Regions from separate parts of the Dermacoccus sp. PAMC28757 genome, predicted to be linked through region 1. Evidence: riboswitches for the same ligand, from Rfam matches in the RefSeq annotation. Region 1 holds a riboswitch; the other holds the start of a gene.
What was found. A riboswitch is a leader RNA that binds a small molecule or an ion and turns the genes downstream of it on or off. The one in region 1 is predicted to bind cobalamin.

Region 1 (4,411 bases):
GAATCCGACGACTCCGCCCGGGGTGGCGGGCAGCGAGGCGACACCGAGGTTCGAGTAGTTCCACGAGCCGCCGCGCTTGGCGCTGAAGACCGCCCAGTAGGCGTTCGTCGGAGGCATCCGGCACGGCGAACTCGACGGGTACCCGTTGACGCCGCAGAGCACGCCGTCGTGGTACTGCGTGGAACCGGTCGTCGAGAACCCGGCGGCCCGCAGCGCCTGGAGCGCCGTGCCCGGACTACCCGGCGCGCAGCCGGTGGCCGAGCCGCTCGGGAACTGGACGACGACGGTCACGCCGCTCGTCGCACTCGTGCACGCACCCGCAGCGGACGCGGGCGCTGCGGCACCCGTCGTCACGGCACCGAGGCCCGCGAGGGCCGAGGCGCCGACGAGAACCGGTGCGCCGAGGCGCGCGAGATCAGCGGCGACGCGCGTACGCAACGGCACCTCCCGCGGTGACGAGGATGACGGCGCCGAAGGCGAAGCCGAACGGCACGGTGTTGTCGGAAACCTTGTCGGTGTTCACGATCGGGCCGGTGGCGGGCGTCGTCGACGTCGGCTGCGGCACCGTGGACGTGGACGGCGCGCTCGGGCTCGTCGTCGAGGTCGGGGCTGCGGTGGCGTCCGTGCTCGTGGCGCTCGTGGTGCTCGTGGGAGCCGGCGTGGCGGAGGTGGACGTCGAGTTGCTCGACGAGGTGGACGTCGGCTTCGGCGCGCTCGTCGTGGACGTCGAGGTGCTGGGCGACGACGTGGGCTCGGAGGAGCACGAGATGGCGGGAGTCGCGGTGGCGCCACCCTTCGTCAACGAGACGAGGGGCGCCCTCGTGAACGCGTAGAGCCCCTGGGACGTGGCGCGGGTCTCGTTGCCGGCGAGCTTGCCGGAGGCACCGGCGCTCTTCATCGCCGCGAACGTGGTGCGGTCGTAGGCGATGGCGCCACGCACAGCGGCAGGGAACGAGCAGCCGTACTGCAGCGAGGCGACGAACGACTGCGCCTTAACAGCGCGCGCGTCCTGACCGCCGAGGGTGAACGCCACCGCCGCGAGGCCCGTCGAGTTGGCGTTGGGGGTGGTCGTGCCCGTTCCGCCGACGACGCCACCGTCGGCGTTCTGCTTCGTTGCGAGGAAGTTCACGGCCTTCGTCACGTCGGCGCCGTGACCGCCGGCGGCGGCGAGCGCCTGCACGGCGAACGACGTGGCGTCGGGGTCGGAGACGCACGCCGAACCGTCGTCGGCCAAGCGGAATCCGCCGTCATTGCAGCGCAGCGAGAGGAGGTAGTTCGTGGCCTTCGCGTCAGCGGGCGCGCCGGCCTTCTGCAGCGCGATGACGGCGAGGGACTGGGTGACGGCGTTCGAGTAGTCGCCGTAGGCCGAGACGTCGGAGAAGCGGCCGCTCGGCTTCTCGAGGCCCTGCAGCTTCGAGACGAGGTCGACGCCGCCGAACGCGCGCGGGTTCTGCCCCTGTGCCTTCGCGACGATGAGGGACTTCGCCACAGCTCCGGCGTACACGTCGGTGCCCGGGGCGGCGTAGTCACTCACGCCTTTGGCGAAGGCCGTTGCGGCGGCGGTGGCTTCGGTGTCCGCCACGCCGGCCGACGTAAGGGCCAGGATGCCGTCCGCGGAAAGGCCCGCGTCGAGGTAGGTCTGACCCGCGTAGGTGGAGCTGAGCTGGTGCCCGCCCGCCGCGAACTGCCCGGCAAGGAAGGACGCCGCGGCGTCGCTTCCCGTCGCGGGAGCGGCAGTGGCGGGCGCCGAGGCTGCGGCAGCGAGAGCGACGAGGGCGGCGCTGGTGACTCCGGCGCGACGCAGGTGGGTCGTCATGATGACCTTCCGGGCAGGTGCGTGGCCGGTGGGCGACACCCTGCTCGAACGACGAGCCGGGCCCCTCCCGCTGACCTCGACGGGTGTGATGAGGCAGATGTGATCAGACACAGCCGAGACGAGGCATTCCGGCTCATCAGCGAACTGATCTACGGCTGCGGGTCAGCGCCGGAATTCGACCGGCTTCCCCTCGTTCTCGGCTCTCCGGCACGAGCCGAAGATCGCATCCAGGCTATCACCAGCCGCCGTGCGCCCTCGTCTCAGCGAGAGCGCCTGACGAGCGCGTCCCAGACCGAGCGCGCGATGGGTGCGGCGGTCCGTCCACCCTCGCCTCCTTCGTCGACCCGAACGACGACGACGTAGCGCTTGCCGTCCTCGTCCGCCCCGCCGAACGAGGCGAACCACGCGGTGGCGTGCTTGCCGTAGACCTCGGCCGTCCCTGTCTTGCCGTAGACGGCGTGCGCGTCGAGGTCGAAGCCTCGGAAGGCCTCGGAGGCCGTCCCCGTCGAGACCGCCCGTTTGAGCCCCTCGAGTTCACGGGCGTACATCCGGGCATCGAGGCTGAGGGTACGGGCCTCGGGCGACGGGAGCGCCGTGCGAGCGCTGCCGTCCGAACGCGCGGTTGCCACGGCGACGCGGGGCGTCGGCACACGACCGTTCGTCGCGAGCGCGGCGAAGGACGTGGCCACCTGCATCGGCGTCGCGGCGACGTCACCCTGGCCGATCGCGAAGTTCACCGCGTCACCGGCGCGTACGACGTAGCCACTCGTGCAGTTCTCCTTGGCCACCTGCGTGAGATACGAAGCACGGTCCTTGTCGGTGATCTCCGGGTAGCCGCTCTTCGCCCGCCTGCAGGACGCCGCCTTCGTCGCCTCCCACTCACGGCGCTTCGTCGCGCGGTCGGGAAGGGAGCCGCTCGCCTCCGCGGGCAGGTCAACCCCGGTTCGCGCGCCGTATCCGAACTCGCGGGCCACGCTGGTGTACGGGTCGGGAGCGTCGGTGGACGCCTTCACTCCCCCGGCCTTGACCCAGGCGTCGTACGCCCACCGGTAGAAAACGGTGTCGCAGGAGACCTCGAGCGCCTTCGGGATGTCGATCGTGCCGTGCGCCTGCGACTCGAAGTTGCTGTAGGAGCGGTTGCCGATCATGACCGACGACGGGCAGGAGTACGAGCCGTTCGGGTCCACGCCGGTCTGGGCCGCGGCGAAGAGGGAGAACACCTTGAACGTCGACGCGGGTGGGCCGGCCACGGACGTGGCTCGGTTGGTCAGCGGGTCGCCGGCCCTCGTGTCGAGCAGCGAGTCGTACTCGGCCTGCGTCACGCCGCCGTTCCACACGGACGGGTCGTAGGTGGGCTGGTTCGTCATGGCGACGACGTTGCCGCTGTCCGCCTCGAGGACAACGACGCTTCCCGAACCGGCCTTTTGCCCGCGCTTCCGGGCTGCGGCGATGCCGTCGGCGAGGGCCTTCGCCGCGGCGTCCTGCACGTCAGGGCGGATCGAGGTGACGACGTCCTGGCCCGCCACCGGCGGCACGTCCGCCACCTGACGTTGCGCCGTGCCGTCGGGGCCGATGGCGGTGGAGCGCTTGCCGTCGCGTCCGCGCAGGACGGCGTCGTACTGCTTCTCGACACCCGTGCGGCCGAGCAACGTCGGCACACCCGACCCCGAGCTCGAGACGCCGGTGTCGTCGGCTGTCGCTGCCGTGAGGTAACCGGCCACCTGGGCGAGGGAGTCGCCGCGGGAGCCGTAGGTTCGGGTCGCTGTCGGTCGCACCGCGATGCCGGGGTAGGCCTCGGGGCGCTCGAGCAGCGCGTTCGCAGCCGACGCCTCGACGTCGGAGGCGATCGGCACCGCCTCGAAGGGATGCCCGGCGAAGCAGACCGGCGACGGCGCGGCGCCCTTCGTCCCGCACGCCTTCGTCCGCGCCAAGAGGCTCCGCGGATCCCGGCCGATGGCCGAGGCGACGCGCGCGATGACCTTCGGCGCGTCGTCACGCGCGAGGGCCTGCGGCGAGATCGTCAGCGTCGTCGTCGAACCGTTCCCGACGAGAACGGTGCCGTCGGCAGCGAGGATCCGCCCGCGTTGGGCAGGCACGACGACGTCGCGCGTGTTGATGTCCGCTGCGGCCCGCGCGTTCTTCGCGCCGTCGACGATCTGCAGTTGAACGAGGCGACCCACCATGATCGTCGCGACGAGAGCGACGACAAGAGCCATGACAAGCAACCGCGCACGTCCCGACGCCCCTCGCGCACCACGCGAACCTGCCCCACGGAAGCTCGGCACGAGCAACGGTCCGAACGGACGGCGTTCCCTCGGCACGCCTCGGCGCAGCCGGGTCATGCGCGTCCTCGTTCCTGCTCGCGCAACGTCCACCGCACCCAGGTCGGAGCGAGGGCTGCGGTGAGAACGGCCGTCGTGGCCGTCGAGCCGAGCAGCGAGTACGGATCGACCTGAACCGAGCCGGACGCCACCACTCGCAGGGCGAGAACGACGAGGGAGGCAGTGAGGGCTCCGAGGCCGCCCACCATGGCCGGTACCCACGCGGCGCTGTTCCACGACCTCGCGGCCCTGGTGACGACGAGCGCCGCCGCAA
Region 2 (4,411 bases), 540 kb from region 1:
GACGCAGCGCGGCATCTGCCACCAGGGCAGGCATCGAGGTCAGCGTTCCGCGCAGGACGAGCTGCTCGGGCGTACTCACGCGGTACCCGACGACAACAGGGCATTCCGGGCCGTAGTGCTCCGCGAGTTCGACGCACAACCGGTCCGTGTGACGGATTGCCAGGTGCAGCGCGAGGGTCGCACCCGTGCGGGCGAAGTTCGCAAGCTCCTCCCCCGGCGGCATCTTCGTCGAATCGCGCTGGGCGCGGGTGAGGACGAGCGACTGCGTCACCTCAGGGGCCGTGAGCTCTCGTCCGATGACGGCGGCTGTGGCCGCGTAGGCGGGCACGCCCGGGCAGACCTCCCACGGCACCCCGAGAGCGTCGAGTCGTCGGGTCTGCTCGGCGAGAGCCGAGTAGATCGACGGGTCGCCCGAGCACAGCCGCGCGACGTCCGCTCCGCGGGCGTGAGCCTCGGCCATGAGGCGCGTGATGTCGTCGAGGTCGAGACGTTGCGTGTCGATACGTTCGGCGTCGGCGGGCAGGTGAGCGAGCACGGCCGCGTCGAGGTAGGTGCCGGCGAACAGGCACACCGACGAGCGCTCGAGCAGGTTCACGGCGCGCAGCGTGAGGAGATCGGCCGCTCCCGGACCGGCACCGATGAAGTGGACGGTCATGCGGACTCCTTCGACCTGGGGGGCCGCGTCAGGCACCACTGAACGACGCTACGGGCAGGCTTCCAGCCGTTGAAGCGCCCGAGAGGCTCGAGATGTTCGACGGCAAGGCGGGTGAGTGAGCCGCCGTGCGTGCGGTGTACCTCGTGAAGCAGCGCTTCGCTCTCTCTCGTCACGGCGTGGGCGACGAGACGACCACCGGGCCGCAACGCTGCAATCGCGGCGTCCAGGACGTCACGATCCAGTCCACCGCCGAGGAAGACGGCATCCGGTCGAGGCAGGTCGTCGTCGCGCACGGCGGCGCTCGTGCTGGTGACGTGGACGTCCACGCGGGAGGAGACGCCGAAGCGGGCGGCGTTCTGCGTCACCCGATCGGCACGGTCGGGATCGCGCTCGATGGCGACCGTGCGGGCCCGCGGGGCAGCGAGGCACCACTCGATCCCCACGGCCCCCGAGCCGGCGCCGAGGTCCCACAGGACCTGACCGGGCCACGGGCGCAGCCGGGCGAGGGCGGTGGCACGCACGTCTCGCTTCGTGATGAGTCCGTCGTGCTCGAAAGCGTCGTCGGCACGACCGGGGGCGGGCCCGAGGGCTTGTGGCTCGGCGTCGAGAACACCGACCTCGAGGCACACGACGACGAGGTCAGGGGTGCGTTCGTCACCCCACGCAGCGCAGGTGGTGCTGTGCGAGCCCTCGTTCTGGCCACCGAGGTGCCACCACGCGGTGAGCTGTGCAGTTCCGGCGCCTGCCTCCACGGCGAGGCGTGCAACCTCCGCGGGGTTGTCACCGTCCGAACAGAGCAGGACGAGACGGGCACCAGGGGTGACGAACGGAAGGAAACGGTCCGTGGAGCGGCCGACGAGGGTGACGACGTCGACGGACTCCGCCGACCACCCCATCCGAGCGCGGGCCAGCGCCTCCGACGAGAGCGCCGGGTGGACACGCACCGCCTCCCGACCAACTGCCTTGATCAGCGTCGTTCCGATGCCCGACAAAAACGGGTCTCCGGATGCGAGAACAACTGTGTGCCTGCCTGATTCGCCGACAAGCGACTGCAGGTTGTCGCGCAGCGGCGACGGCAGGGGTCGCCGTTCCTGCTGTCCCATCGACGGCAGCAGGTCGAGCTGACGTGGGCTTCCGATGACGGTGTCAGCCCGTTCCACGAGGTGTCGTGAGGCTTCAGAGAGACCACTCCACCCGTCGTCCCCGATGCCCACGACCTCGATCATGGCCGACACCCTACGACAACGCTGAGCACCGACGGCGGCCCTGAGGGACGCGAAACCTCGGATCGGCCCGGACACCACCACGGCGCGCGCGTCTGCCATGATGTCTCCCGGTTGCATGACGAGGAATACCGGTGAGAATCCGGAGCGGTCCCGCCACTGTGAGCTTCCCTTCGAAGCGAGCCAGGACGTCGTCATCACCTGCCACGTGCACGAGCCGTGGCATCTCGTACGGCAAGCGTGGTCACTTGCCAGGAGGATTCGTGATGTCCCGTTACCCCTTCACGGCCGTCGTCGGCGCAGACGACCTCGAACTGGCTCTCGTGCTGACGACAATCTCACCGGCCATCGGTGGTGTGCTCGTTCGCGGCGAGAAGGGCACGGCCAAGTCGACCATCGTGCGCGGGCTCGTCGACGTGCTCCCCCGGATCGACGTCGTCGCCGGATGCCGCTACAGCTGCGACCCGCGGACCCCGGAGCCGAACTGCCCCGACGGCCCTCACGACGCCGACGGTGACGCCACGAGTCGCCCGGTCCGTCTTGTCGAACTTCCCGTCGGCGCCGGCGACGACCGAGTCAGTGGCTCGCTCGATCTGGCCCGGGCCTTGGGCGCCGGCAGCGCCGAGTTCCGCCCCGGCCTGCTCGCCGAGGCCAACCGTGGGTTGCTCTACGTCGACGAGGTCAACCTCCTGCACGACCACCTCGTCGACCTCCTGCTCGACGCGTCCGCGATGGGCAGCAACACCGTCGAGCGTGACGGCATGTCGGTGACGCACGCAGCCCGTTTCGTCCTCGTCGGCACGATGAACCCCGAGGAGGGCGAACTCCGCCCCCAGCTGCTCGACCGCTTCGGCCTCTCCGTCGACGTCGCAGCCTCGCGTGACCCCGAGGTCCGCGCCGAAGTCGTCACGCGTCGCCTCGCCTTCGACGCGAACCCCGATGCGTTCCTCGAACGATTCGCGGGCCATCAGGCTCGCCTGCGAGAGCGCATCGCCGCGGCCCAGGAGCGTGTCGGAGGGGTTGTCCTTTCCCCGTGGGCGCTGCGCACCATCGCCCGCGTGTGTGCCGGCTTCGACGTCGACGGGATGCGTGCCGATATCGTCATCGCGCGAACGGCCAGTGCGCACGCCGCGTGGCGTGGCGCCGACGCCGTCGAGCGTGAGGACATCCGCGCAGCGGCCGTCCTTGCGCTCGCACACCGCCGACGCCGCGGCCCCTTCGACCCGCCCGGCCTGGACGAAGACCTTCTCGATCGGCTGCTCGACGAGGAACCGCCCCCGCCGCCCGAGGGCGGCGACGATCCCGGCGACGAGCCGCAGGAGCCCGACGACGAGGAGCCGTCCAACTCCGAGGCCGCCGACGGGAGCGAAGCGACTGACGGGCCAAGCGCCGATTCTCCTCAATCGCCGCCTGCCCAGGACGACAGCCCGCGTGACGAGCAGTCACCCACGTCCTCGCACGACACGCACGCCGAGACAGAGGCGGATCAGAGCCCTGCCGATACACAGGACGAACCGCAGAACGCGGCCGCACCCGTCGCGACGGCATCGGTCGGCGCCCCCTACCGCCCACAGCGCTTCGAACTGTCGAGCATCGGTCGAGGTGAGGCCGGACGACGCAGCCGCGCCGAAACGACGACGGGCCGCGTCGTCGGTGTACGCCCCGATCGTGAGGGCAAGGTCCACCTCCTCGCGACGGTCCGCGAAGCGGCCGTGCGGCAAGTAGCACGGAAGGCCGAGCCCGGCTCGGGGCTCCTCGTCGAACCGGCGGACCTGCGCCATGCGCGGATCATGGGCCGTGAATCCAACCTCGTCCTCTTCTGCGTGGATGCCTCGGGCTCGATGGCCGCACGCAAGCGGATGAGCGAGGTCAAGACCGCCGTGCTCTCGCTCTTGCTCGACGCCTACGAGCGTCGCGACAAGGTTGGCCTCGTGACGTTCGCCGGCGACGGTGCCCGCCTCGTCCTGCCGCCGACCTCCTCCGTCGACCGAGCCGCGACCCTGCTCGCCGACGTTCCGCACGGCGGGCGCACCCCTGTCGCGGAGGGCCTGCTCGAAGCGGCGGACGTGCTGCGCATCGAGCGGCTGCGCGACCCGAACCGACGTCCCCTGCTCGTGCTCGTCACCGACGGCCGCGCGACGAGCGGCGAGCGCGCCCTCGAGCGAGCCTTCGACGTGGCCGATAGGTGGCACTCCCTCGACGTCGAGACGATCGTCGTCGACTGCGAATCGGGACGCTTCCGACTCGGCCTCGCGGGGCAGCTCGCCCAGCGGATGCTGGCCCGTCACGTACCCCTCGAGCAGGTCTCGGCCACCGGCCTCATCGACGCCATCGCTCCCGCGGCGACGCCGCGCACCTCGAACGGGAAGGCAGCCTGATGCCCCAGGGACAGACCCCCAGCACTCCGGACGACGGCCTCACGACCCGTCAGCGCCGCAACCGCCCCCTCGTCGTCGTCCACCACGGCGCGGGCAAGGGCAAGTCGACGGCCGCCTTCGGGCTCGCGCTGCGCGCCTGGAACCAGGGCTGGTCG

Region 2: another riboswitch for cobalamin. It lies ahead of H7F30_RS10265 (VWA domain-containing protein); the one in region 1 lies ahead of H7F30_RS12745 (prenyltransferase/squalene oxidase repeat-containing protein).

Annotation. Positions count from the first base shown of each region.
Region 1 is NZ_CP060292.1:2,690,726-2,695,136, forward strand. It holds gene H7F30_RS12740 (hypothetical protein) at 1-438, opposite strand, end outside; gene H7F30_RS12745 (prenyltransferase/squalene oxidase repeat-containing protein) at 416-1,816, opposite strand; cobalamin riboswitch at 1,916-2,057, opposite strand; gene H7F30_RS12750 (penicillin-binding transpeptidase domain-containing protein) at 2,077-4,032, opposite strand; gene H7F30_RS12755 (hypothetical protein) at 4,155-4,411, opposite strand, start outside.
Region 2 is NZ_CP060292.1:2,147,889-2,152,299, reverse strand. It holds gene H7F30_RS10275 (cobalt-precorrin-4/precorrin-4 C(11)-methyltransferase) at 1-655, opposite strand, end outside; gene cbiE (precorrin-6y C5,15-methyltransferase (decarboxylating) subunit CbiE) at 652-1,881, opposite strand; cobalamin riboswitch at 1,963-2,089, shown strand; gene H7F30_RS10265 (VWA domain-containing protein) at 2,145-4,256, shown strand; gene cobO (cob(I)yrinic acid a,c-diamide adenosyltransferase) at 4,256-4,411, shown strand, end outside.